2 regions of the Anaerobacillus sp. QJM3NY_17 genome follow, and region 2 is predicted to be linked to the other one. Evidence: predicted binding sites of a transcription regulator. Region 2 holds the regulator's gene; the other holds the start of a gene.

Region 1 (4,402 bases), 410 kb from region 2:
CGTTGACAAGGAATGGTAAATTAAAAATTCTTCGTCTAAAAGACGTCGCTTTAATCCAGGTGCCAGCTGGATCCCCTGATCCTCTAGCTTTTCTCGATCCTGTTCGTTCAAAAGCCCATCTTCCTGTATTCTTGATGGTAAAACTCCTTCATTGACACCTAGCAAAAAACCACACTTCACATCAGTAAATCTCGTTCGATCAATGCTACCGATCACAACTTGATCAAGTGAAGCAGGTACGAGGGCAAATTTCATGTTTTCCATTCCAGCTTCAAGAAGTTTCGTAAATTGTTCTATCGAAAGTTTTTGATCACCAATCAATTCAACCGTTTCATCAAGCAGTGCAATAACAGCATCCCAAACTTGATCATGCTCCCGTGCTTTCGAAAGCTGACCTGCTTCTTCTGCTTGTACCTTCAATCGATCTATTTTTTCTGCAGCATGACTATTCTCTAGAAGATAATAAAGAATTTCACACATTTCGCGAACGGTTTTTGCTTTCGTCATTTTTCTTTCAAACTTCTCGAGCGGTGTAACAATCCATTCTTTCGTTTCATTTAATCGATCTTCCATTTTTTCGAGGTCATCTGAGGTGACCGTTTCATCATCTTCAAGCTGTCGGTAGATATTTGCTTTAAAGCGCTCATCCGTTTTCCAGCGATAGCCCTTAATGCCTTTAGCAATTACATAATTTTCGAGTTCATCCATGCGCTCGCGAATGGTTTCGATACTTTCTTCTGTATCGTCAGGAAAAAGCAATTCTGTTTTGACACAGCGAAACACAGATTCATAGCGCCAGTTATATTGAATTATATCTAGACCGGACCTTATTAATTCAATTAGCGGGTGATGCAGCATCGTTCTCTTTTGGTCAGAAAAAATAGGAATACCGTGATCGGCATAGATCGTTTCGACAAGTTCATAATAAGAAGCCATGTTACGTACCATGACTGAAATGTCTCTATATCGATAGCCCTCATCGCGTACTAATCTAAGCGTTTCACGCGCTGCCGCTTCAACTTCGGAACGGATATTCACCGCATGATGCACTTGAATATGCTGAAGACTTCCATTATAAAGAACTGGTGGTCGTTCACCATAGTTGGCTTCTAAATGAGCAAGTTCACTATTGTTATAGCGCTTTTGATCAGCTAGAATTATCGGTTCCTTAATAGCAGCCCCCTCTTCATGCGCAAGTCCTTGAAGAGTTTGATATGTTTTCGCTGGCTCATGAAAGAGATCCAGTTCATGAATGCTTGAAGGATTCATCTCGGGATCCATCGTGATGGTAACTGTAAGGTTTGTTCCTTTTTTTATTAAAGCCTGAAGCACAAGAAGCTCTTGAGGTGTAAAACTATGAAAACCATCAATCCAGATAGAGGCACCCTCTAAGTAGCTTGACGCTTCGATTTTCTCAGCAAGCAATGCCAAATAGTCTTCCGAATCAAGATAAAACCCGAGCATTTCCTTCTGAAAAGCATCATAAACAAGGTGAAGATCATAGAGCTTATCTCGAAGTAAGCTTCGCTCATCTTCATCATAAAGATCATCCGCAAAACGTTTTATATCTTCCGGTTCAAGACAATACCGTTTAAACTCTGTTACCATGTCATTCAGATGTTCCACATACCCTGTTTTTTCAGAAGAACGCTGATAAATTCTTAGCTTCTGTTTATTCTCTTCGATGATATGACGTAACATCATACTTGTTCCTACGCTCGTTAAGTGTGGGCGGGCCATCCCTCCCGTTTCTTGAAGAACTTTCCATGCCAGTCTTGTAAAACTAAAAACCTGAGCACGAATCATTCCTTTTAACCCTCTATTATGTACTAGTTCATATTCTGATTGAAAAGTCATTTGCTCTGGTACAAGATAGATCATATCTTCACCAAGCGGGCGATCGATCAATTCTTGCTGCATTTCAGATAAACAATGCTCAGTTTTTCCACTTCCAGACCGACCAATCACAAACTGTACCGCCATGTACTCTACCTCCTACACCGTATATTCTTTGTCTATTATCTCATGTTTTTCTTCAATTGGATAGCAAGACAAGAAAATACGTTCGCATCTAAAGCGACATTATTTGTAAATTATCACACTCGATGGTTTTTAGAATGGTCCGTCAGGGTATATCAAATATAAGAACATATTTACAAAGGAGTTTTGACAATGGAAAAAGAATTCGAAACATTTAAGTGGGAGCTAAATAGACTAACAAGAGACATGACCGAATTTGTGCATAGCTACGAAAAGCTCGACGAAGGTCAAAAAAGAAGTGTTGCATCGAACTATCCATTTAAATCAGACCTTCATGACCTAAAGAATATGCTTGCTACGTGGAACAATACGGTTAATAAAATGTAAAAAGATGAGGAGCACTCCCACTTTAGGGGGTGCTTCTTTATTTAGAAATCATGTTTCTTTCATAACTTCATACATCTAAAGAGTAGAGATTTGTATAGAAGGAGGTCAACGATGTATACCCACAGAAAGTATTACGAGCCTTATGTTAGTCCATTTGATCCATGTCCTCCTATTCGAGTGAAGTCTTACTCCACTCCTCCTAATCTTTATATGGGATTTCAGCCCCCAGGACTGGAGCAATATTCCGCACGTGAAGCTCTCTCTCGAGGTACTCTCTGGAAAGCCTTCTATGATCCCTATCCTTATCCTTCAAAGCAGGGGGAGTAAAACATGTCTAAACAGCTACCGAAAGCCTACTATGAGCTGTTAGAGGAACTGCAGGCCACTGATTTCGTTCTCGTTGAACTGACTCTTTACCTTGATACACACCCGGATGACTACGAAGCCATTCAACAATTCAATGAATATGCCAAAAGAAGTAAGCATCTTAAGAAACGCTATGAAAAGGAATATGGTCCCCTTCAGCAATACGGCAACAGCTATTCAAACTACCCATGGAATTGGGGCGACGCACCGTGGCCATGGCAAGTCTAGTCTGGAAAGGGTGAACCTCAATGTGGCTATATGAAAAGAAATTGCAATATCCCGTTAAAGTCAGTACATGTAACCCCATGCTTGCCAAATTTTTGATTGAGCAATATGGCGGTGCTGATGGTGAACTAGCAGCAGCCCTCCGTTATTTGAATCAACGGTATACCATTCCTGATAAGGTCGTCGGGTTATTAACCGATATCGGAACAGAAGAATTTGCTCATCTCGAAATGATCGCTACAATGATCTATAAACTCACAAAAGACGCAACCGCAGATCAAATGAAAGAAGCTGGACTCGGCGCCCACTATGCTAATCATGACAGTGCCCTATACTACTCCAATGCCGCTGGCGTCCCATGGACAGCAAGCTACATCGCCGCCAAAGGCGATCCAATCGCCGACCTATACGAAGACATCGCCGCAGAAGAAAAAGCAAGAGCCACCTACCAATGGATCATCGATCTCTCAGACGACCCAGACCTAAACGACTCCCTCGCCTTCCTAAGAGAACGAGAAATCATCCACTCCCAACGCTTCAGAGAAGCCGTTGAAATACTTAAAGAAGAAAGAGATAAGAAAAGGATATTTTAAAACGAAATGCGGAAGCGCCCGTATAGCCTCGACAAGCGCTGGAGCCCTCTAAAAAGAACACGCTCTTTGTGTTCATTTTAGAGGGTGAAGCGATCGAGAGGCTGGGCGCTGCAGCTAGACACGAAAAGCGGATGTGGGCGGTTAGACACGGCAGCTAGACATGAAAAGCGGATGCGCCCGTTTACCCTACACAGGCACTAAAAGCTTAAAACCAAATAAACAATAACACGCAAAAGCCATCCCCTTTCGGGCATGGCTTTTCCTTTATCTCACATGATCTTCAGTACGATGTTTTCTCGGGCGTTGATTCAATTTGACTTCAATTAGTTTGCCTGCTCCCCATAATACAACTATGGCAGTGAGAATCAGCACCATCTCCAAAGGACGATGGATCAGGGCGAAGACATCATGTCCAATAAAAGACACGATCGATATCATCACCATTTTCCCTAGTAAAACGGCGAGTACAAAGCTTCTAATGCTCATATTTGACAGACCCGCAACGACATTGATTAAAGCTGATGGCGTAAATGGAAAACAAAGCAGAAGAAATACCATCCCAAATCCATGCCGCTCGATCCAGCGAAGTGTTTTTTCGATTTTGGCATGTTTTGTAATCACTCGCATGAAGCGCTGTCTAGCAAGCTTTCTGACCACTATAAAAACGATCAAAGCGCCAAGAGATGCACCAAGCCATGAAAGTAAAGAGCCATACCAGAATCCATACGCAGCCGCGTTTCCTGCTACAAAAAGAAAAAGGGGCAATATGGGAATCACAGCCTCAAGCATTGGTAGCAAAATTCCAGGCAAAGGACCAAGTGCACGATACTGACCTAGCCACTCTCTGATTG
Region 2 (4,402 bases):
GTGAGTTGTAATGGCACTATCTCAGTGAGATATGGTACATCACTACAATTGCTTGTTTTATAGGAGGACTAAAAATGGATGTATTTGAAGAATATCTAGCAAAGATAGAGAACCTGCAGCACCGAGAGCGAACGGAACAAATTTTGACCTGGGTACAAAATGAATTTCCAAACCTGGTGCCGAAAATTGCCTGGAATCAGCCAATGTTTACAGATCACGGAACATTTATTATTGCCTTTAGCGTAGCAAAACATCATTTGGCTGTTGCCCCTGAAAAGACTGGAATTGTTCATTTTTCTGAAGAAATGAAACTTGCTGGCTATGATCACACTAAACAACTAATGCGTATTCCGTGGGGTAGTTCAGTTGAATTTTCATTACTTAAAAAAATGATCGAATTCAATATTCATGATAAGGCAGACTGTTCAACTTTCTGGCGCAAGTGAATAAATAGACGGGACAGGCTTCTATTTGGACCAACCGCTTGGTAGTCGCTATGTGAGATTAACGTTTAAAACTAAATGAGGTTCATATATGGTCAACGGGAACCCTTCTATTTATTTTTGCCCATATTGGCATCATTATGTGACTCATCGGGATAGCGGCTTCTGTTATGAAATTACAGGTAAGTGAAAAAATACACGTGTATAAATTAAGTAATAATAAATTACGGCGTAGGGCAAGTTCCATCAGCGAGCTTGCTCCTTTTTAGTACAAATTAATTCAGTCTGGAAAAATCGAAAAAGGCTAGAAATGCAGTTCATTAAATGATAGGTAAGCTTATCTATATGTCGAAAGATGCAGAGAAAACGTCACGGTTTTCTTTAACATAAGTATGTTATCCATACATGATCCACTTCGAATGATTCATTTTTGATCAGAATACTTGTAATAGTTTGAAAAATACAACCTCATATCTCTAAAATAGAAGATAGTTCAACTAGAAGAGGAGGAAAAAAGACATATGAAATCCAGGAAATGGAAATATGGAATTGCGCTTTTTATTGTAGGGATATTAACTTTCGGTTTCTTACCGTTAACTGGAAGTGCCAAAGGTGATTGCTTTAACACTGATGCGGCGCTAACACCAGAGGAGCAGCGAATGGAAGACGGTGCCCCAATCCCACAGCAAATTATGGATAAGGCGGAGTTTACAGTTTTTGCGGATGAATTTAAGGAGGATTTGTGCAAAGCGAAAAGTGTAAAAAAAGCAGAGAAAGTGATCGAAAAGCATGGTGAGAAGCTGTGGGAGACGGCTGTTGCTCGAGCTCAGGGAGAACGAAATGATTTAGGGGAACTAGATCGTTATGATGATCGCCCGCTTTATTGGACTCGATTACATATGACTGCTGCCCTCAGGCAATGGGAACCTTCATATACAGTAACGGAGAAAAAGCAAGAAGAACTGATGAAGAAACTAGAGTACACGTCAAGGGGAATTACTTCTATTGATTTTCCAAAAGGGAAGAAAGTTAAGCGTATTTTAGTAAGCGGATTTGATCCATACCGTTTAGAACAGGAATTTAGGAGATCAAACCCTTCTGGCGCTGCAGCGCTTCAGATGGATGGGAAAGTCGTTTTGACGGAAGAAGGTCCAGCTTTTATTCAAGCAGCGAATTTTCCGGTACGATGGGATGATTTTGATGAAGGAATCGTTGAAGATACTTTTGGACCTTACCTGGTTAATAGTAAAGAGCAGGTGGATCTCATGATGACAATCAGTCAAGGTGGTCCAAAAGCTATGACCATCGAAGGGTTTGCCGGGAGATGGCGCACAGGGGTTGGAAACACTCTTGAAGATCGCTCAGAAGTTATTCCGACAGTGAGCAATTGGCCGATGCCTGAAAAACTGCCGGAATTTATTGAAACAACGCTTCCTTACAAGGAAATGATTGCAGCCAATACTGGACCATGGCCGGTAGAAAGAGGCGATGAAGTATGCGAATGGCTCGCACCAGAATATCGTGATAAACCGTATGAGTGCTATGAAGGGGGTCCGACTGAAGGATCAAAAGCTCGTAAAGGAGGAGGCGGAAGCTACTTATCGAATGAAAGTCAGTACCGATCCAATCGCGTGCGAATTGGGATAGGAGCTTATGATATTCCGGGTGGACACCTTCACGTAGCCGCTCAGGAGTACTATCCTGAAGATCCTTCCGTTTATATCACTGATGAGTTCCAAAAGTTCCGTCAGGCGACAGTAGATCAAACAGTTGAATTAGTTATAGCGGCTTCAGAGGCTGCTGAAAAGTAACCGTTTAAGAATTATGTTAGAAGTATACAAAACCGCCCTTTATTTAAATGAAGGGCGGTTTTGTATAGCCTTTAAGAGTTAAAAGTAGGTAGGTGAGGTTGGTTGTAATGTAAAGCTACACCCCTATGCTCTTCAAACTGCGATCATTTACACAGACGGAGGGGTTAATAAATAAAAGAAGAGAAGAAGCTCGTATTGATATAGCCCAGAAAGCTTATATAACATAAAAAAAGAAGCGCACGCAGCGCTTCTAGTGAATGGAGCGAAAGACCCCAATTACTTTACCAAGAATAGAAACGGAATCAAGAATGATCGGTTCCATCGATGAGTTTTCCGGTTGAAGTCGGAAGTAGTTGCTTTCTTTAAAGAATCGTTTAACAGTTGCTTCAGCTTCATCTGTCATCGCGACAACAATATCACCGTTATTTGCAGTTGGTTGTTGCTTCACAATAACCATATCACCGTTATAAATACCAGCTTCGATCATACTATCCCCTTCAATCACTAGAATAAAGGTATGTTCTTCATCCTGTGCAAACTGTTCTGGAAGCGGGAAGTATTCTTCTACATTTTCAATGGCAGTGATGGGTTGACCAGCAGTTACTTTACCAATGACGGGAACGTTTACAGTATGTTGCCGAGGAATATCGATCGTTTCATCAAGACCAAGCACTTCGATGGCTCTTGGTTTTGTTGGGTCTCGTCTGATATACCCTTTTTTCTCGAGTCTTGCCAGGTGGCCATGGACAGTGGAGCTTGAAGCAAGTCCAACAGCTTCGCCAATTTCTCTTACGGAGGGTGGATAACCCTTTTGCTTAACTTCGACTTTAATAAAGTCCAGAATGTCCTGCTGACGCTTTGATAGTTTCATAATATCTGGCACCTCGTTCCAATCTATCTATTTGTTAGTAGTATACCAGAATTTTTGTTCGCATACAAACATAAGTTCGAAGAAATTAGTTGACACGAACAGAGGTTCTGATATACTAAAAACAGAACAAATATTCGCATATGGGGTGATTGGGATGAGAAAGCAAGCTGGGGGCTTGTCTGGAGTTGATTTTCTTGTCATTATATCTTTTGTAGCTGTGTTAATTATTGTGTTTCTATCTTTGCGAACAGCTGCAGCTGAGGAGTATGATCGTTATACAACGGTACAATTGGAGCAGGGAGATACTGTTTTAGAAATTGCGGAAGAATACCGTACTGCTCATGAGTTGTCTGATCGGAAGTTCGTCAGTTGGGTTGAAGAAGTGAATAGCATTGATGCAAACCGAATTACAGCAGGAGATACTCTCATCATCCCTGTTGAAGCGAACGCTACCGCACTTGGGGGTAAAGAATAAAGTATGAACGCCGTTATTTATTGTCGGGTAAGCACAAAGAAAGAAGCACAGGAGTCTTCTCTTGCCAGGCAAAAAGAAGAACTACAACGATTTGCATCACAGTCAGGTTTTATTATACAGCGCTTGATAGAAGAAAAGCACAGCGGGTATGACATTGATCGTGATGGCATACTTGAGGTGCTTGACTTATTGAAAGAGGGGCATGTTGAGGCATTGCTCATTCAAGATGAAACAAGACTTGGGAGAGGGAATGCAAAGATCGCTCTTCTACATGCCGTCCATAAATATGGAGGGACGATTTATACAGTGAATCAAAACGGAGAACTTCAATTGTCGGAATCTGATTCGATGGTTCTTGAGATCGTTAGTATCGTTGAAGAATTTCAGCGCAAGCTTCATAATCTGAAAATTAAACGTGGAATGGACAAGGCGGTTAAAGAAGGCTATCGACCACAGCGAAACCTCAGCCATCAAAATCAAGGTGGGCGTGAGCGGGTGGAAGTTCCAATCGAAGAAATTGTTAATCTACGAAACCGTGGTCTTACGTTTAATGAGATAGCTGCAACGCTTAAAGGATTTGGACATCACGCTTCGAAAGCAACGGTACATAGACGTTATCAGGAATATGTTGACGAGCAGAACGAGAAGCACTAAACTTGTCTATGTTCAAAACATGCGTTAGCATGTGAGATACAAGTTTCAGTAAAGGAGCTATTTTACATGCCTTTTGAAGATAAACTCCAAAGAATTAACGAGCTATCTCGTAAAGCAAAAGAGTCATCATTAACAGAAGATGAGAAAA

The links. The regulator LexA, encoded in region 2, represses DNA repair genes until DNA is damaged. The targets are predictions, from matches to a motif close to CGAACATATGTTCG.
Region 1: a site for LexA is predicted at 2,055-2,068, ahead of addB (helicase-exonuclease AddAB subunit AddB). Genes of this name have one in related genera too.

What each region holds. Positions count from the first base shown of each region.
Region 1 is NZ_CM149685.1:1,543,436-1,547,837, reverse strand. Features, by position in the region: gene addB (helicase-exonuclease AddAB subunit AddB) at 1-1,983, opposite strand, end outside; gene AC0VYV_RS08345 (hypothetical protein) at 2,173-2,367, shown strand; gene AC0VYV_RS08340 (spore coat associated protein CotJA) at 2,479-2,694, shown strand; gene AC0VYV_RS08335 (spore coat protein CotJB) at 2,698-2,961, shown strand; gene AC0VYV_RS08330 (manganese catalase family protein) at 2,982-3,551, shown strand; gene AC0VYV_RS08325 (TVP38/TMEM64 family protein) at 3,816-4,402, opposite strand, start outside.
Region 2 is NZ_CM149685.1:1,951,712-1,956,113, forward strand. Features, by position in the region: gene AC0VYV_RS10365 (Type 1 glutamine amidotransferase-like domain-containing protein) at 1-11, shown strand, start outside; gene AC0VYV_RS10370 (iron chaperone) at 75-446, shown strand; gene AC0VYV_RS10375 (hypothetical protein) at 965-2,254, shown strand; gene lexA (transcriptional repressor LexA) at 2,505-3,128, opposite strand; gene yneA (cell division suppressor protein YneA) at 3,280-3,600, shown strand; gene AC0VYV_RS10390 (YneB family resolvase-like protein) at 3,604-4,254, shown strand; gene AC0VYV_RS10395 (DUF896 domain-containing protein) at 4,321-4,402, shown strand, end outside.